DNA from 3 places in the Streptomyces sp. NPDC026417 genome. Region 2 is predicted to be linked to each of the others. Evidence: riboswitches for the same ligand, from Rfam matches in the RefSeq annotation. Region 2 holds a riboswitch; each other region holds the start of a gene.
The links. Region 2 has a riboswitch for cobalamin ahead of ACZ4NT_RS23335 (cobalamin biosynthesis protein). Riboswitches for the same ligand answer to the same signal wherever they lie in the genome.
Positions count from the first base shown of each region.

Region 1 (6,349 bases), on a different contig from region 2:
GATCGAGTCACCGGTCGCGAAGAACGCGACCAGGCGGCCGATCATGTGCTGCTCGCCGCGGGACAGCTTCGCCAGGTCGGCGACGTCCGAGTGGAGGTCGACCTCCTCCACGGTCCAGGTGTTCTTGATCGCGTCCCGGTAGCGCTCGTAGAAGTCCGGGTAGCGCATCGGGCGGAGCGTCAGCTCGAAGCCGGGGTCGAGCAGATTCTGGGTGCTGGACATTACTGGCAGGCCTCGCAGGACTCGGGGTTCTCAAGGGAGCAGGCGACGGCGTCCTCGTCGGGGGCCGCCTGCACGGGGACGGGGGTCTGCGCCCGGGCGGCGCGGGCGATGCGGGTCGCCGGACGGGACCGCAGGTAGTACGTCGTCTTCAGTCCCGACTTCCAGGCGTACGCGTACATCGAGGAGAGCTTGCCGATGGTCGGCGTCTCCAGGAACAGGTTCAGCGACTGGGCCTGGTCCAGGTACGGCGTCCGGGCCGCGGCCATGTCGATGAGGCCGCGCTGCGGCAGCTCCCACGCGGTGCGGTACAGGTCGCGGACGTCCTGCGGCACCCAGGTGAAGCCCTGCACCGAGCCGCCCGACTCGCGCAGCGCCTCCCGGGTCTGCGCGTCCCACACGCCGAGCCGCTTCAGCTCGTCCACCAGGTAGGAATTGACCTGGAGGAACTCGCCCGACAGCGTCTCGCGCTTGAACAGGTTGGAGACCTGCGGCTCGATGCACTCGTAGACGCCCGCGATGGAGGCGATGGTCGCGGTCGGGGCGATGGCGAGGAGCAGGGAATTGCGCATGCCGACGGCCGCGATGCGCTCGCGCAGGGCCGCCCAGCGCTCCGGCCAGGCCGGCTCGGTGTCGTAGTGGTCGGGGTGCAGGACACCGCGGGCCGTGCGGGTCTTCTGCCAGGCGGGGAGCGGGCCGTTGCGCTCGGCGAGGTCCGCGGAGGCCTCGTAGGCGGCCAGCATGATGCGCTCGGCGATCCGGGTGGAGAGCTGCTCGGCCTCCGGGGAGTCGAAGGGCAGCCGCAGCTTGAAGAAGACGTCCTGCAGGCCCATCGCGCCCAGGCCGACCGGGCGCCAGCGGGCGTTGGAGCGGCCCGCCTGCTCGGTCGGGTAGAAGTTGATGTCCACGACCCGGTCGAGGAAGGTCACGGCCGTGCGGACGGTCTCGTCCAGCCGTTCCCAGTCGATGCCCCCGTCGGCCACGAACGCGCCGAGGTTCACCGAGCCGAGGTTGCAGACGGCGGTCTCCCCGTCGTCCGTGACCTCCAGGATCTCCGTGCACAGGTTCGACGAGTGCACGGTGTGGCCCGGCTCCGCCGTCTGGTTGGCGGTGCGGTTGGCGGCGTCCTTGAAGGTCATCCAGCCGTTGCCGGTCTGCGCCAAGGTGCGCATCATCCGGCCGTACAGGTCGCGCGCCGGGATCGTCTTCCTCGCGAGGCCGGCCTCCTCGGCCCTGCGGTACGCGGCGTCGAACTCCTCGCCCCACAGGTCGACCAGCTCGGGCACGTCCGCCGGCGAGAACAGCGACCACGTACCGCCCGCGTCGACCCGCCGCATGAACTCGTCCGGGATCCAGTGCGCGAGGTTCAGGTTGTGCGTACGGCGGGCGTCCTCACCGGTGTTGTCGCGCAGCTCCAGGAACTCCTCGATGTCGGAGTGCCAGGTCTCCAGGTAGACCGCCGCGGCGCCCTTGCGCCGGCCGCCCTGGTTCACGGCGGCGACGGAGGCGTCCAGCGTCTTGAGGAACGGGACGATGCCGTTGGAGTGCCCGTTCGTGCCCCGGATCAGCGAACCGCGGGAGCGGATGCGGGAGTAGGAGAGGCCGATGCCGCCGGCGTGCTTGGAGAGGCGGGCCACCTGGTGGTAGCGGTCGTAGATCGAGTCCAGCTCGTCCAGCGGGGAGTCGAGGAGGTAGCAGGACGACATCTGCGGGTGGCGGGTGCCGGAGTTGAAGAGCGTGGGGGAGGAGGGCAGGTAGTCGAGCCGGCTCATCAGCCCGTAGAGCGCGGCCACTTCGTCGACGGCGCGGGAGGTGTCGTCCTCGGCGAGACCGGAGGCGACGCGCAGCATGAAGTGCTGGGGGGTCTCGATCACGCGCCGGGTGATCGGGTGCCGCAGCAGGTAGCGGCTGTGCAGCGTGCGCAGGCCGAAGTAGCCGAAGCGGTCGTCGCCCGCGACGTCGACGAGCGCGTCGAGGCGCGGTGCGTGCAGGCGGACGAACTCGGCGGTGCGGTCCGCGATCAGCCCCTCCCGGTGCCCGACGGCGACCGATCCCGAGAAGGACGTGACGCCCTGGGAGGCGGCCTCGGCGGCGATGGCGAGCGTCAGCAGCCGGGCGGCCAGCCGTGAGTAGGCGGGGTCCTCGGAGATGAGCCCGGCCGCGGCCTCCGTGGCCAGCTCGCGCAGCTCCGCCTCGTCCGCGTGCGCGGACCGGCCCCGCAGCGCGGCGGCGGCTACCCGGCCGGGGTCGGCGTCGGGGAGGTCCGCGGTGAGGTCGGTCAGGGTCCGCAGCAACGCGGCACCGGGACCGTCCGGCTCCGCCTGAGTGGCGGACGGTGTCGCTGCTGCCGGATCGGCTGGCGCGATGGTCACGTGGGGCTCTCCCTCGCTCGGCACGGGGCCTTCGGGAGGGCAGCGGGGCACACGTCACCCCGCACGGGCACGCGTGCGTCCACCGGCCCACTCCACGAGGCCCGGACGTCTGGGCACCCGGACCGGACGGACCGGGCGCACTGTCGGCAGGTCCTCGGACTGACCGTGTGCGGGGTCGCGCACAGGTACACCGTTGCGGGACAGTTCCGGATTCGCACCGGATTCCCCTGCGGCGACAGCGAGCATGAGCATACATCTTGTGCCGGGCCGCCGACGCACCCCCACATGTTGTGTCGTGTCGGCTTCGGAGGGTGTCAGCCGGTGCCCGGAACAGCAGCTGTCAGAGCGTCAGTTCGTAAGTCAGCAGCAGGATGTCGTCGAGTTCCGGGACCGGGTTCCAGTCGCGTGCGGGGGCCCGGGTGAAGCCGAGCCGTTCGTAGATGCGGTGCGCGGCGTGCATGGTGCGCTGGGTGGAGAGCACGACGCCGACGCACCCCTCGGTGGCCCGCGCCCGGTCGACGCAGGCGCGCACCAGGGCCTCGCCCGCCCCTCGTCCGCGCGCCTCGCGGGCGACGGCGAGCATCCGGATCTCGGCCTCGCCGGGGCGCGCGAGTTCGGCGAGGGCGCTGTCGGCCGACGGCACGTGGGTCACGCCGCCGAGCACCCGGCCGTCCCGGTCCGCGGCGACCAGGACCTCGGCCGCGGCGGCGCGCCGCGCGACGTCCCGCAGGTGCACCAGATAGCCGTCGCTCGCCCCGAAGTCGAGCAGGCCGTCGCCGAGATAGGCCTGCGCGGTGATCTCCCCGAGCGTCTCGTACTCCTCGGGCCGGGCCTTCCTGATGAGGATGTCCATGCGGGCGAGTCTGCCGGACGGGCACGACGAAGGGCCGCCGGATTTCCCGGCGGCCCTCCGTCGTACGCGACTCGGTCAGGGGGTGGCACCCGCCGTGGCCGGCGGCAGTTCCACCTGGACACCCGGGTCACCGGCGTCCGCCGTGTAGTCCTGCGGCGAGGTCTCGTCCACGCCGTCGGGGGCCTTGACGGCCCGCAGCACGAAGGTGAGCACGACCGTCACGACGACGTTCAGCACGAAGGCCGTCAGACCGATGTAGCCGATCTCCCCGATGCCGGGGATCTCCTTCGAGCTGCCGCCGAAGTGCGCCTGGGTCGGGGAGGCGACCCCGTACGCGGCGAGGGTGCCGTACACCATGCCGACCGCCCAGCCCGCGAGCAGCGCCCAGCGGTGGAACCAGCGGGTGAACAGACCGCCGACCAGCGCCGGGAACGTCTGCAGGATCCAGATGCCGCCCAGCAGCTGGAAGTTGATGGCGACGGTCTTGTCCATGGTGAGGACGAAGGCCAGCGCCCCCACCTTCACCAGCAGCGAGACCAGTTTGGAGACACGCGTCTCCTCCTTGGGGGTCGCGTCCGGCTTGATGAAGTCCTTGTAGATGTTGCGGGTGAACAGGTTCGCCGCGGCGATCGACATGATCGCCGCCGGCACCAGCGCGCCGATGCCGATGGCCGCGAAGGCCACGCCCGCGAACCAGTCGGGGAACATCGTCTCGAACAGCTGCGGGATCGCCAGCTGCCCGTTCTGCACCTTCACCCCGGCCGCGATCGCCATGAACCCGAGCAGGGCGAGCAGGCCCAGCATCAGGGAGTACAGCGGCAGGATCGTGGTGTTGCGCCGGATCACCTCGCGGCTGCGGCTGGACAGCGTCGCCGTGATCGAGTGCGGGTACATGAACAGCGCGAGCGCCGAACCGAGCGCGAGCGTGGCGTACGTCCACTGTCCGGCCTCGGCGGGCACGACCCCGCCCGCTCCGGCGGCGGTGTACTTGTCGCCGGCCGCCTTGAAGATCTCGTCGAACCCGCCGAGCTTGATCGGGATGTAGATGATGGCCACCGCGATCACGATGTAGATCAGGGTGTCCTTCACGAACGCGATCAGGGCGGGCGCCCGCAGACCCGAGGAGTACGTGTAGGCGGCCAGCACGCCGAAGGCGATCAGCAGCGGCAGGTCCTTCACGAACCAGTTGGTGTTCTCGCCGCCGCCGACGCCCATCACGTCCAGCACCGCCTGGATGCCCACGAGCTGGAGCGCGATGTACGGCATCGTGGCGAGGATGCCGGTCACGGCCACCGCCAGGGACAGGCCCTTGGAGCCGAAGCGTCCGCGCACGAAGTCCGAGGTCGTCACATAGCCGTGCTTGTGCGAGACCGACCACAGCCGCGGCAGGAACGTGAAGATCAGCGGGTAGACGAGGATGGTGTACGGCACGGCGAAGAAGCCGGCCGCGCCCGCCGCGTAGATCGCCGCGGGTACGGCCACGAAGGTGTACGCCGTGTAGAGGTCGCCGCCGAGCAGGAACCAGGTCACCCAGGTGCCGAACGACCGGCCGCCCAGGCCCCATTCGTCGAGGCTGTGCTCGTTGTCGGCCTTGCGCCAGCGCGCGGCCAGGAACCCCATGACCGTGACGGCCAGGAAGAAGAAGATGAAGACGCCCAGGGCGACTCCGTTCACGCCGTCCTTCACTTCGACGCACCCCCGTCCTGCGTCGTACGGGCGCGCTGGTCACGCCGCCAGAGCTGGTACGCGGTCATCGTGAGCAGCGTGGAGACGACCACCCAGAGCATCTGGTACCAGTAGAAGAAGGGGATCCCGATGAAGGTCGGGTCCGTCTTCGCGTAGGAGCCGACCCACAGCATCGCCACGAAGGGTGCGACGAGGCAGAGGGCGATCACCACGCGGACCGGTGTCACCACCGGTGGCTTCACTTCGGGCACATCGGACATTCGGCGGCTCCGTCCCCTCGCTGATCACCTGTGTAACGCGCAGGCAATCTAGGCGACGGCGTCGAGCATGCGGAACCCCCCGTCCGCATATCGGTCCCCACCAGCGGGTTTTCACTGCGGCGAATGCACACAGAGGGGGCCGGGACGGACCGGCCCCGGCGTCCGTGCGGGACCACGGGGGCTCGCGCCCGGGGGACGCCGGGCCGGCCCTAGTCCACCGGGCGCTTGAGGCGGGCCACGAACTTGTACCGGTCACCCCGGTACACCGAGCGCACCCACTCCACCGGCTGGCCGGTCTTGTCCAGCGAGTGGCGGGAGAGCATCAGCATCGGCAGACCGACGTCGGTGCCGAGCAGCCCGGCCTCGCGGGGCGTGGCCAGCGAGGTCTCGATGGTCTCCTCGGCCTCGGCGAGATGGACGTCGTACACCTCGGCGAGCGCGGTGTAGAGAGACGTGTACTTGACCAGCGACCTGCGCAGGGCGGGGAATCGCTTGGCGGAGAGGTGGGTCGTCTCGATCGCCATCGGCTCGCCGCTCGCCAGCCGCAGCCGCTCGATCCGCAGCACGCGCCCGCCGGCCGAGATGTCGAGCAGCTGCGCGAGCGTCTCGTCCGCGGTGATGTAGCCGATGTCCAGCAGCTGCGAGGTGGGTTCGAGGCCCTGGGCGCGCATGTCCTCGGTGTACGAGGTGAGTTGGAGCGCCTGGGAGACCTTCGGTTTCGCCACGAAGGTGCCCTTGCCCTGGATGCGTTCGAGGCGCCCTTCGACGACCAGCTCCTGGAGCGCCTGTCGCACGGTGGTGCGGGAGGTGTCGAACTCGGCGGCGAGGGTGCGCTCGGGAGGCACCGGCGTGCCGGGCGACTGCGTCTCCGTCATGTCGAGCAGGTGCTTCTTCAGGCGGTAGTACTTGGGCACGCGCGCGGTACGGATGGGTGCCCCACCCTCGTTCTCCGCACTGCT
Region 1 covers NZ_JBVHPY010000005.1:67,431-73,779, forward strand. The annotation lists gene ACZ4NT_RS09870 (ribonucleotide-diphosphate reductase subunit beta) at 1-222, opposite strand, end outside; gene ACZ4NT_RS09875 (ribonucleoside-diphosphate reductase subunit alpha) at 222-2,591, opposite strand; cobalamin riboswitch at 2,720-2,878, opposite strand; gene ACZ4NT_RS09880 (GNAT family N-acetyltransferase) at 2,932-3,444, opposite strand; gene mctP (monocarboxylate uptake permease MctP) at 3,520-5,130, opposite strand; gene ACZ4NT_RS09890 (DUF3311 domain-containing protein) at 5,127-5,390, opposite strand; gene ACZ4NT_RS09895 (GntR family transcriptional regulator) at 5,600-6,349, opposite strand, start outside.
Region 1: it holds a riboswitch for cobalamin, as region 2 does, so the genes downstream of both, ACZ4NT_RS09875 (ribonucleoside-diphosphate reductase subunit alpha) here and ACZ4NT_RS23335 (cobalamin biosynthesis protein) in region 2, are expected to answer to the same signal.

Region 2 (6,349 bases):
CCCGAGTCCCTTGCCCGGCAGCCACTCCATCGTGCCGTGCTTGCCCATGTGCACGACCGCGTCGGCGCCGAAGGAGTTCTCCAGCCACCGGTAGGCCGCCATGTAGTGGTGCGAGGGCGGCATGTCGGGGTCGTGGTAGATCGCGATCGGGTTCTCGCCGAAGCCGCGCGGCGGCTGGATCATCACGACGACGTTCCCGAACTGCAGGCAGGCCAGCACGATGTCGTCCCCGTCGACGTACAGCGACCCCGGCGGCTCGCCCCACGCCTCCAGCATGCCCTCCCGCAGGGCGGGGTCGAGCGTGTCGAACCACGCCCGGTAGTCGGCGAGCGGCACTCGGGCGGGCGCGGCCGCCAGCTGCTCCTCGGTCAGCCACTCGACGTCGTGACCGCCGGCCTCGATGAGCCGGTGGATCAACTCGTCGCCGTTGTCCGGGTATTCGGTCAGCGCGTAACCGGCGTCCCGCAGCGCGTCGAGGACGCGGACGGCGGAGGCGGGGGTGTCGAGACCGACCGCGTTGCCGACCCGGGAGTGCTTGGTCGGGTAGGCGGTGAAGACCAGCGCGAGCTTCTTCTCCGCGTTCGGCTTGTGCTTCAGCAGCGCGTGCCGTACGGCGATCCCGGCCACCCGCGCGGCCCGCTCGGGGTCGGCGACGTACACCGGCACGTCGTCCGGGCCCTGTTCCTTGAACGAGAACGGCACGGTGATGAGCCGCCCGTCGAACTCCGGGATCGCGACCTGCATCGCCGCGTCCATGGGGGACAGGGCGGCGTCCGACGCGTCCCAGGCGGCGTGCGAGGAGGTGAGGCAGAGCCCCTGGAGCACCGGGATGTCGAGGTCGGCGAGCGCCCCGATGTCCCAGGCCTCCTCGTCACCGCCCGCCGAGGCCTCGGAGGCGTGCGCGCCGCCCGCCGCCAGCACGGTCGCGACCAGCGCGTCGGCCTTCCCGAGGATCTCGTACAGCCCCGGGTCCGCACCGCGCAGCGAACCGCAGAACACCGGAAGGGCGTTGGCGCCACGCGCCTCGATCGCGTCGCAGAGGGTGTCGACGAAGGCCGTGTTCCCGGACAGCTCGTGCGCCCGGTAGAAGAGCACACCCACCGTGGGGCGGCCGTCGGTGAGCTCCCGCTCGCCGTGCACGCCGTACTCGGCCGTCTTCCGCGGCTCCTCGAACCCCTCACCCGTGAGCAGCACGGTGTCGGAGAGGAACCGGGTGAGTTCGGTCAGGTTCTCCGGGCCGCCCTCGACGAGATAGCGCAGCGCCTCCGCGACGACACCGGCCGGCACGGACGACTCGGCCATCAACTCCGCGTCGGGCACGCTCTCCCCGCCGAGCAGCACGGTCGGGATGCCCGACGCCCGCAGCGCGGCGAGCCCCTCCTCCCAGGCCCGCTTGCCGCCCAGCAGGCGTACGACGGCGATGTCCGCGCCCGCGACGAGCACGGGCAGCTCCTCGGCGACGTCGACCCGGTTCGGATTGCCGATCCGGTACGAAGCACCGGAGGCGCGCGCCGCCAGCAGATCCGTGTCGGCGGTCGACAACAACAACACTGTGCTCATGCGGGTGCTCCCGGTGGGATGAAAGGCAGTCCTGTCGGAGCGCCCGACTCGATGAGCCGCCACAGCGCGTCCGTGTCCGCGTGTTCTTCGATCAGATCGCCGAGCAGGTCCAGCTGCTCCTCGCGCAGCGTGGCGAACGACGTGTCGTCGGCCGGCACGAAGCGGCGGCCCGCGGCGGCCGCCACCTCCCGCAGGAAGGCCCGCCGGAACCCGTCCGACTCCAGGGAGCCGTGCCAGTGCGTGCCCCAGACGGAGCCGACCCGGCAGCCGTCCAGGAAGGGGTCGCCGCCGGTGACCTCGGCGACGCCGTGGTGGATCTCGTAGCCCTCGACGGGTTCGCCGAGCGCTTCGCCGACGGGCCGCGTCAGGGTCTTCTCGCGCGCGAACCGCACGCGTACGGGCAGCAGTCCGAGCCCGTCGACATGACCGGCCCGCGACTCGACGTCGTCCTCGATGTGCTCCCCGAGCACCTGGAAACCGCCGCAGATCCCCAGCACGGGCCGGCCCTCGGCGGCCCGCCGGGCGATCGCGTCCGCCAGCCCCCGCTCCCGCAGCCACTCCAGGGCCTTCACCGTGCCCCGGGTGCCCGGTACGACGACCAGGTCCGCGTCGGCGAGCTCCTCGGCCCGGTCCACGAACCGCACGACGACCCCCGGTTCGGCGGCGAGGGCGTCGACGTCCGTGAAGTTGGACATCAGCGGGACGGCGCACACGGCCACCCGCAGGACGTCCTCGCCGACCGGCGGCGCCACCGCGGACTCCCTGACGGTCCCGCGCAGGGAGACCCGCAGCCCGTCCTCCTCGTCGATGCCGAGGCCGTGCCGGAAGGGCAGGACGCCGTACGAGGGCCGGCCGGTGAGGCCGTGCAGCATGTCGAGCCCCGGCTCCAGCAGGGAGACGTCGCCGCGGAACTTGTTCACCAGGAAGCCGGCGACGAGTTCCTGGTCCTCGGGCGACAGCAGGGCCACCGTTCCGAAGAAGGAGGCGAACACGCCCCCGCGGTCGATGTCGCCGACGACCAGCACCGGGAGCCGGGCGTTCCTGGCGATGCCCATGTTCACGATGTCGGTGCGCCGCAGATTGATCTCGGCAGGACTGCCGGCCCCCTCACAGATCACCGCGTCATACGTGCCCCGCAATGCGGCCAGGCACTCCAGCACGGTCCCGAGCAGCGACTCCTGACGGCCCCCGTGGTAGCCGCGCGCACTCATCTCGCCCACCGGCTTCCCCATGAGCACGACCTGACTGCTGCGGTCGCTGCCGGGCTTGAGCAGCACCGGGTTCATGAGCGCGGTCGGCTCGACGCGGGCCGCCTGCGCCTGCATGGCCTGCGCCCGCCCGATCTCGGCTCCCTCGCGCGTGACGAACGAATTGAGGGACATGTTCTGCGCCTTGAACGGCGCGACCTTCACACCCTGGCGCACCAGCCACCGGCAGATCCCGGCGGTCACGACGCTCTTGCCCGCGTCGGAGGTGGTGCCCGCGATCAGCAGTCCGCCACTCATGCCCCGGCCCCCCTTGTCCCGGCCTTCCCGATGAGCAGCCGCCCGGCGACGCAGACGCCCAGCGCGAGCCCGCTCACGCGTCGCGACAGCCGTACGGCCCGTTCGATGTCGTGGACCCGGACGGCGCGCCCCGCGCCGTTCAGCACGGGCCGGTGCTCGACCCTGCCGCCGTACGAGAGCGTGCCGCCCAGCCGGACCCCCAGAGCCCCCGCGAACGAGGCCTCCACGGGACCGGCGTTGGGGCTCGGGTGCCGGCCGGCGTCGGCGCGCCAGGCCCGTACCGCACCGCGCGGGTCACCCCCGGCGACGGCCGCGAGCGCGGCGGTCAGCCGGGCCCCCGGCCAGCCCGCGACGTCGTCGAGCCGGGCCGAGGCCCACCCGTAGCGGCGGTGGCGGGCGGACTTGTGCCCGACCATGGCGTCCAGCGTGTTCACGGCCCGGAACGCGACGAGGCCGGGCACGCCGCCGACGGCGCCCCAGACGAGGGCGCCCACGACGGCGTCGGAGGTGTTCTCGGCGACGGACTCGACCACGGCCCGGGCGATCCCGTCGGCGTCCAGCGCCTGCGGGTCCCGCCCGCACAGGTGGGGCAGCCGCTCGCGGGCGACGTCGACGTCCCCGGCCGCCAGCGCACCGCCGACGGCCCGGGCCTCCCGGCCCAGGGAGGTGCCCCCGACGACGGCCCAGGTGGCCGCGGCGGTCAGGGCGACGGAGGCGGTGGGGGAGGAGCGCACGCGGCGGCTCGCCAGCGCGGCGAGTCCGGCGGCACCGCCCGCGCAGACGGCGGTGTGCAGCGCGCCCCACCCGCGGTGGTCCCGCCACAGCACGCGTTCCACGGCGCCCGCGGCCCGGCCGAACGCGGCGACCGGGTGCCCGCGGCGGGGGTCGCCGAGGAGCAGGTCGCCGAGGAGGCCGGCGGCGGCGCCGTACGCGAAGACGCGATCGGCACGCACGGGGTCAGCCCGCCGTGGAGTGAAGTAGAACCCTCGTACCCAACAGGACCCGCAACGGGCAGCCGCGCATGGCGATATGTCCTCACTCAGGGTGTCCGCGCCCTGGTTCGAAGAGACCGGCGGTGAGAGTTCCTGGCTCCCGGGGACTTCCTTCCCCGGTCACAGTGGCGGGACCGCGCCGGATTCGCACCGGCTTCCTCTCCTTGCCGCCGTACTTGGCTCCGGCAGTCCACCACGGCCTCAGAACAGCCGTCAACTTGCTGTTGACCTGCGGAGGGAGAGTGTGCGAAGGCCCACACACGCGTGGGGTGCGGGACGGTGATCCGTCCCGCACCCCACGTGAAGTGATGCCGTGTTGTTCGGTGTTTGCCGGTTCTGTCCGACCGTCAGGCGACGATCAGGTAGATCCCGTACGCCACCGCCGCTGCGCAGGCGGCGAAGCAGGCGTACGCGCCGGTGACCGCCAGGGCGGCGGAACCGCCCTGCGCCGTTGCCGACTCGCGCTTGGAGAGGCCGACGATGCCCAGGGTGAAGAGGCCGACGAGGGCCACGGTGACCACGAGGCTGACTCCGAAGACGGAGCCGAGGGCTGCCCAGTCGATGTGCATGCTGTTCGTTCCTTAGACCGTGGCCGGGCGGGTGGGCTCGGTGGAGGGGCCGGGGTCCGGGGCCGGGATGGTGGCCGCCAGAGCGAGGTCGGCCGTGGCGACCGGACCGGCCGGCGGCGGGGTGACCGCGGCGATCGCGGTGGTCACGACGCCCGCGGGCTCGGCGTCGGCCTCGTTCACGTTGTCCATGGTGACCGGCTGGCGGCGGGAGAGCGTCCAGATGACACCCGCGCCGGCGACGAGCAGCACGCCCGTCGCGACGATGCCCCAGGTGCCCTGCTGGGTGAGGAACTCGGCGCCGGCGCCGACGAGGCCGGCGGCCGGCAGGGTCAGGCCCCAGGCGACGAACATCCGGGTCGCGGTCGACCAGCGGACGACTCCGCCCTTGCGGCCGAGGCCCGAGCCCATGACCGCGCCGGAGCAGGACTGGGTGGTGGAGAGCGAGAAGCCCAGGTGCGAGGAGGCCAGGATGACCGTGGCGGCGCTGGTCTGGGCGGCGAAGCCCTGCGGCGGCGCGAGGTCGGTGAGGCCCTTGCCCATGGTGCGGATGATGCGCCAGCCGCCCAGGTAGGTGCCGAGCGCGATGGCCATGCCGGCCGACACGATGACCCAGGTGGGAGGGTTGGAACCCGGCGCGAGCACGCCGCCGGTGACCAGGGCGAGGGTGATGATGCCCATCGTCTTCTGCGCGTCGTTCGTGCCGTGGGCGAGCGAGACCAGGCCAGCCGAGGCGATCTGGCCGGCGCGGTAGCCCTTGGCCGTCGCCTTCTCGTCGGCGCGGTTGCCGATCTTGTACGTCAGGCGGGTCGCCAGCATCGCGGCGAGACCGGCCACGATCGGCGCGGCGACCGCGGGGATGAGGACCTTGGTGACGACGGTCGAGCCGTTCACCGACGACCAGCCGGCCGACATGACCGCGGCGCCGATGAGGCCGCCGAAGAGTGCGTGGGAGGAGCTGGAGGGCAGACCCAGGAGCCAGGTCAGCAGATTCCACAGGATGGCGCCGACGAGCGCCGCGAATATGACCTCGGTGCGGATGCCCTCTTCGTTGATGATGCCGCCGGAGATCGTCTTGGCGACCTCCACCGAGAGGAAGGCGCCGACGAGGTTCAGCGCGGCGGACATCGCCACCGCCGTCTTGGGCTTCAGAGCGCCGGTCGAGATGGTCGTCGCCATCGCGTTGGCAGTGTCGTGGAAACCGTTCGTGAAATCGAACACGAGAGCGGTAACGATCACGATCCCGAGGAGAAGCGTGATGTGTTCCATTTACCCAGGCTTCTGTTGGACGTCAGTGGCAAGTGGAAGGTAGGCAACCAGGGTGAACGGAAGATGAACTGGGGCGGGCGGAGCGGTGACCCGATCGGCGTGCCGCCCTTCCGCTTGTGTGGAAGTGGCGTGCGCGAGGCCGGAACGGAGGCGGAATCCCGGGCTTCGCTAGCCCCTCGCGAACGCCCGCAGACCGCCCGGGGAGCCGTTGAAGAGATTCTGGTCACCCGGCAGCCCGCCGCCGTTGTCGTACTGCCAGAACATCCAGTGGCGCCAGCCGGCCGGCAGCGGGCCCGGGTCCGCCGCGTCGTAGCGCGCGATCCACAGCGGGTGATCGGCGGCGAAGGCCGCGCTGGACCCGGTGCAGTGGTTCCACCAGTGGGTGGTCGTGTAGATCACCGGTCGGCGCCCGGTCTCCCGCCGAACCGTGTCGCTGAACGCCCTGAGCCACGTCACC
Region 2 covers NZ_JBVHPY010000015.1:66,331-72,679, reverse strand. The annotation lists gene cobN (cobaltochelatase subunit CobN) at 1-1,560, opposite strand, end outside; gene ACZ4NT_RS23340 (cobyric acid synthase) at 1,557-3,065, opposite strand; gene ACZ4NT_RS23335 (cobalamin biosynthesis protein) at 3,062-4,018, opposite strand; cobalamin riboswitch at 4,126-4,267, opposite strand; gene ACZ4NT_RS23330 (hypothetical protein) at 4,405-4,626, opposite strand; gene ACZ4NT_RS23325 (inorganic phosphate transporter) at 4,639-5,892, opposite strand; gene ACZ4NT_RS23320 (lysozyme) at 6,061-6,349, opposite strand, start outside.

Region 3 (6,349 bases), on a different contig from region 2:
TCCGTGCGCGTCCTGCCCGCGCGCGGCTTCCTGGTGACGCACGACGCCTTCCGGGAGTGGGCGGACGCCCGCGGGACGAAGCACCTCCGGCAGGAGGACTTCTACCGGTGGGTCCGCCAGGCGCACGACCTGCTGATGGAGGGCGACCGGCCGGCCGGCGGCCGCTGGAACCTGGACCACGACAACCGGCAGCCCCCGCCGCGCGGCCGTACCGACCTGGGCGTCCCGCCGCCCTACCGGCCCCGCGAGAGCGACATCGACGCCGAGGTGCGGTCCGACCTCGACCGCTGGTCCCGCGAGGGGGACGTCGAGTTCGTCGGTGAGGACGGCCCCCGCAGATTCCCCGCCACGCGCCGCGAGGCCCTCGCCGCCCTGCGGCGCTTCACCGAGCACCGCCTCGCCACCTTCGGCGCCCACGAGGACGCGATCCTTGCCGGGGATCCGACGATGAGCCACAGCCTGCTCTCCTCGTCGCTGAACCTGGGGCTGCTGGACCCCGCCGAGGTCGTCGCACAGGCGGAGGCCCGCTGGCGGTCGGGCGAGGTGCCGCTCAACAGCGCCGAGGGGTTCGTCCGGCAGGTCGCCGGCTGGCGAGAGTTCGTCTGGCAGGTGTACTGGTACTTCGGCACCGACTACCGCGGGAGCAACGCCCTGGGTCATCACGAGCGGCTGCCGGACTGGTTCACGGACCTCGCGCAGGACGCCACCGGGGCCAACTGCCTGTCGCACGTCCTGGAGCAGGTCAGGACGACCGGCTGGACGCATCACATCCCGCGGCTGATGATCCTGGGCAGCTTCGCCCTGCAACGGGCGTGGGAACCCCGGGCCGTCACCGACTGGTTCCACCGCAGCTTCGTCGACGGCTACGACTGGGTGATGGTCCCGAACGTGGTGGGCATGTCCCAGTACGCGGACGGGGGCCGCATGACCACCAAGCCCTACACGTCCGGCGGGGCGTACATCGACCGCATGAGCGACTTCTGCGGCCCCTGCCGGTACAAGCCGTCCGTGCGGGTCGGTGAGGACGCCTGCCCCTTCACCGCCGGCTACTGGAACCTCCTGCACCGCCACCGGGACCGCTTCGAGCACAACGCGCGGATGACGCAGGCGGTACGCGGACTGGACCGCCTCCGCGACCTCGACGAACTGCTGGAGCAGGAGCGGGATCGCCGGGACTGAGCGGTCGGCGGGACGGCCGGCTCAGCGGTGCGGGAGGCCGCGGGTACCAGGGACGTCCGCGCGGGCTCGGGGACCGGGTCGCGACGTGGTCAGTGGCGCAACCCGTACGGGTCGTCGCACAGTTCGAAGACCGGCTCGCCGCGGACCGGGTCCTCGGCGACGGTGAGGCGGACCCGGCCGCCCGGGTGGATCGCGATGAACGGACCCTTCACCCGGCCGCGGACCGTGAAGCCCTCCGCCATCTCGATGAGGGAGACGTTGCGCGCGCCGGGGGTGTTGCGGCGCACCACCGTCGTGCGGCGCACGATGCCCATGCCCTGGCTGCGCTCGGTGCGCAGGTCGCTCGACGCGCAGACCGGACAGAGCAGCCGGTGGAACATGGTGGTCCCGCACCAGCGGCAGCGCTGGAAGGCGAGCGGCTCCTCGCCCCGCGTACCGGCCCGTGCGGGGGCGCCGGTCTCGGCGGGCGCGGTGGCGTTGTTCTCGGGCGTGTCGGCGTCCAGCACGTCCGCCGCGATCCCGATTCCCGGGTGGAACACGATGTCATCTCCCTGCACTCGGCCGGAATCTGATGTGCTCGGATCGCCGTGCACGAGCCACAGGGTATGGCACTGAGTGCCAGTCGTAAAGGCACTCCGTACCCTCAATCGGCCCAGGCGGACTCGATCTCCCGGATCACCCGCCACATGGGGACGCCGCGCCGGGAGACGACGATCACCACGTCCTCCTCGTCCTGCGCACCGCCGGGCGAGCCGTCCGAGCCGAAGGTGCGGCGCACGTAGCGCAGGGCCCGGTCCACCCGCTCGTCGGCGTCCCCCTTGCCGTCGGCGCGGAGCCAGGAGCGCAGCGCGTTGTTGTGGGCCGCGACCACGGCGGCGGCGATCACGTCGGCGTGCAGGGTGCCGTCGTGCCGGCCCGCGAGGCCGACCCGCAGGTGGTCGGCGAGGGCGCGCTCGTAGCGCCAGACCACGGACAGCTCGTACGCCCGCAGTCCGGGCACCTGCTTCGTCAGCCGGTAGCGCTGCACGGAGAACGTCGGGTTCTCGGCGTACATCCGCAACACCAGCCGGGCCGCCTCGCAGACCCGCTCGACCGGGTCGTCCGGGCCGGAACCGGACTCCAGGAACTCGGTCATCTCGGCCAGGCAGCGCTCGTGGTCCGGGAAGACCACGTCCTCCTTCGACGGGAAGTACCGGAAGAACGAACGGCGCCCCACCCCGGCCAGCTTCACGATGTCGTCGACCGTGGTCTGCTCGTACCCGCGCTCCAGGAACAGCTGGAACGCGGCCGCGACCAGGGCGTCTCGCATCGGCGGTTTGGGGGCGCCCGCCCCGGCCGACGAGCCTCGGCGGGATGTCTCGCTCATGCCGGAAAACTAGCATCGGCGTGCGTGTATGACACTCAGTGCCTGACCATCAGGGGACTGAGTGTCATACCTCGGAGCCGGAGAGTCCCCAGCTGGTGACGTCAGCCGCCGTCCGCGGGGCGGGCCGCCCACCGCTGCTCGACCCTGGCCAGCCGCCAGTAGGCCAGGGCCGCGGCCCAGACGACCACGAAGAGGCCGACGATCACGAATCCCACGTTGCCGAGGTCCAGACCGGCGATCCAGCCCGTGACCCCGTCCCGCAGGGCGAGCTTGTCGTGCAGGACGCCGACCAGCTCGATGGTGCCGATCAGGAACGCCACCGCGATCGACAGACCGGTGATGGTGAGGTTGTAGAACACCTTGCGCACGGGATTCGAAAAGGCCCACTGGTAGGCGAAGTTCATGAAGGTGCCGTCGAGCGTGTCGAACAGGCTCATCCCCGCCGCGAACAGAAGCGGCAGGCACAGGATCGCGTACCAGGGCAGCCCCGCCGCCGCACCGCTGCCCGCCATCACCATGAGCGTGACCTCGGTCGCGGTGTCGAAGCCGAGACCGAAGAGGAAGCCCAGCGGGAACATCTGGCCGGGCCTGCTGACGGATTTGGTGAAGCGGCCGAGGATCCGGTTCATGAACCCCCGGGAATCCAGGTGCTCTTCGAGCGCCCTCTCGTCGTACGTCCCCGCCCGCATCGCCCGGAAGACGCGCAGAATGCCCGTCAGTGCCACGAGGTTGAGCGCCGCGATGAGGTAGAGGAACACGCCCGAGACCGTCGTCCCCATGACACCGAGCACCTGGTGGGTACGAGAGCCCTCGTTCATGATGCGCCCGGCCAGCTGGGTGCCGCCGGCGATCAGCGCGGCCAGGACGACCACCACGCTGGAGTGGCCCAGGGCGAACCAGAACCCCACCGACACCGGCCTCTTGCCGTCGGCCATCAGCTTGCGGGTCGTGTTGTCGATGGCCGCTATGTGATCGGCGTCGAAGGCATGCCGCATGCCCAGGGTGTACGCGGTGACGCCCAGCCCGATGCCGAACGCCTTGGAGCCCACCTCGTAGTGAGCCGGCACCACGAGCAGGAACAGCACCCCGAACGCGACCACGTGAAGCGCGGCGATCACCGCCAGCAGTCCGGCGGTCCTTACGGTGTCCTCGCGCCGCCACTGGAAGGCGGTGGGCCCGGTGGGCAGGGTCATGCGGTCACGCTCCAGCACCTCGTGGATCACTTCGTGAGATGCCGTGGCCGGTCTCCTGGCTTGCGGGTACCTCCCGCGCGAGCCGAAGCCGAGCGTGGTGGAGGGTCGACGCGCCCGCCCCTGCCTTCCCGGCCGTCCGGCCAGTGGCGCCGCCCTGGGGCGGCACGGGACGAGAACTCCCCGGTCACAGTGGCGAGGGCCGCTCCGGACTGAGCCCCTGAAAGGCTGTCACCGGTCTTCCCGAACACCACGGCCCGCCAACCTTAGGTGCCGCCCGTGAACGGCTGCAAGCCTGCACAGTTGCGCAGGTATCGAAGATCACACGGCGTCGACTGGAACAATGCCGCCATGCATCTCGTCCCCGCCGACCGCGCCGACCGGCGCACCATCGACGGCCACCGGGTCTGCGACGCCGTCGCCGCCATCGGCGAGCCCGCGGCCGTACGCGCCTGGGCCGACCGCTTTGCGCTGCTCGCCGACCCCGGTCGGCTCGCCCTGCTGCTGGCACTGCACCGGGCCGGCCCCCTCGCCGTCTCCGATCTCGCCGTGGCCACCGGCATGAACGACCCTGCCGTGTCACAGGCGTTGAGGCTCCTGCGGACCGCCGGCGTGGTCGCCGGTGAGCGGCAGGGTCGTGTCGTGCGCTACCGGCTGGTCGACGGTCCGGCCGCCGCCCTGCTGGAGCACTGCACCGCGGGAACGGCCTGATTCCGGAGGTGTGTCCGGGCGCGGAGCGGCAACGAGGGCTGTCGCGGACCGTGTCGCTGTTCGGCCGAACGGGTGACCATGCGTAAGAATTGCCTGGTGCAGACAACCATGGCGAGCCAGGGCGGGGATGGCCAGTGAACAGCCACGACGTCACCGATGAACAGTGGGAAGGGCTCGCCCAGGTCGTTCCGTTGCGCGGCCGGGACGCCTGGCCCTCAGCCGTCGGCCACCGGTCGATACCCGAGGCCCCGACCGAGGCGCGGCGCCGCTTCGTGGTCCTGCGGGTCAACGTGTTCGCGGACGCCCGCGAGGTCGCCGAGACGCTGATGGCGGGCATCCCCGTGCTGCTCGACCTGACCGGCGCGGAGACCGATGTCGCCAAGCGGGTACTGGACTTCAGTACGGGCGTGGTCTTCGGTCTGGCGAGCGGGATGCACCGGGTCGACCGGAACGTCTTCCTGCTGACGCCACCGGGTACCGAGGTGCGGGGGCTGATGGAGGGGGCCGGGGTTCCCGGGCTGTGAGCCGGGCGCCGGGAGACGGCGAGATCGGAGCGGCGTGATCAACGGGCGTGATCCCCCGAACGAAGGAAGGTCACGCGGGTGGAACGGTTCGCCTGCCTGCGGAGTCCTACCGTCCGGATATGACCGCGCCACCGTTACCGCCCCTGCCGCCCGCCGGACCCCGCCCGGACGCCGGGGTACGCCCGGGCGGGCCCCTCGACCCCGTACGGAGCCCACAGGACCGGCTTCCCGTGCCGGGTCCCCAGGAGCGGGTCCCCGCACCGCGTGCGGCGGCGGGCGCCGTCGAGGACCGCCCGGCCGCGTCGCGTGCCACCGAACCGAGTCCGGCCCCTCCAGGTGACGCTGGGACTTCTTCCGCCGGGTGGGAGGGCGTGGGGACCTCGTCCGTCGGGGCGGGTGGCGCAGGGGCTGCCGCCGGGGCGGCTGACGCCTGGACTTCGTCCGTCGGGTCGGAGGCCGCGGTGGTGTCTCCTGGCGGGCCGCGTGCCGCCGAGACGCCTCGTGTCGCACCCGGCGAGCCGCAGTCCGGGCCGGATCGGCCGGATCGATCGGATCGGCCGGATCGGCCGGGCATCACCCACCTGAGGCTCTCCGCCTTCGCCGGACACCGCGGTGCCGCCTTCGCCCTGGGTCCGTTCACCCTTTTCACCGGCCCCAGCGGCAGCGGCAAAACCACCGCCCTGCAGGCGTACGAGGCACTGGCGCGGCTCGCCGGCGGAGCCGAACTGCGCGAGGTGTTCCCGGACCCGGTCGCGTGTGTGCCCGAAACGGCCCGCCCGGACGCCCAGCGGCGACGCGGATTCCGTATCGGCTGCACGGCCGATGGCCCCGAGGGACCCGTACGGCTCGATGTCGCCGTGCAGGCCGAGCCCGAACTGCGCATCGTCGGCGAGCGGTTGACCGCGGGCGGCCTGACGTTGCTGGAGACGGCGTTGCGCGATCCGAGCCGACGCTCCGTCCAGGCCGCCTGGCACACGGCGGGCAGCTCTCCGGTGACCCGCGCCCCGCTCCCCGACGACCGGCTCGGCACCTCGCTGTTGCCGCTGCGTGTGGCGGGTAAGACGGACGGGCAGCGCCAAGTGCTCGCCGCCGCAGAGCAGATGGTGATCGCGCTGCGCTCCGTCTTCGCCTGCGATCCCCGGCCGTCGCACATGCGCGCGCCCGTGCCGGTCGGCGGCGGCCGCCTGCTGCGCGGCTGCGACAACGTGGCCGACGTGCTCTGGCGCACCCGATCCGAGTGCACGCGGCGGCACGGCCTGCTGGTCGGGGCGCTCCGGGCCGGCTGCGCGGGCCCGGTCGCCGACCTTCTCGCCGAGCCGCTGCGCGACGGTACGGTCCGCGGGCTGCTCGACCGCGGTGGCGGCCGCCGTACGGACGTC
Region 3 covers NZ_JBVHPY010000013.1:86,793-93,141, reverse strand. The annotation lists gene ACZ4NT_RS21270 (cryptochrome/photolyase family protein) at 1-1,179, shown strand, start outside; gene ACZ4NT_RS21265 (Zn-ribbon domain-containing OB-fold protein) at 1,269-1,718, opposite strand; gene ACZ4NT_RS21260 (TetR family transcriptional regulator) at 1,823-2,545, opposite strand; gene nicT (Nickel transporter NicT) at 2,647-3,738, opposite strand; cobalamin riboswitch at 3,767-4,005, opposite strand; gene ACZ4NT_RS21250 (metalloregulator ArsR/SmtB family transcription factor) at 4,087-4,446, shown strand; gene ACZ4NT_RS21245 (cell division protein SepF) at 4,581-4,970, shown strand; gene ACZ4NT_RS21240 (ATP-binding protein) at 5,543-6,349, shown strand, end outside.
Region 3: it holds a riboswitch for cobalamin, as region 2 does, so the genes downstream of both, nicT (Nickel transporter NicT) here and ACZ4NT_RS23335 (cobalamin biosynthesis protein) in region 2, are expected to answer to the same signal.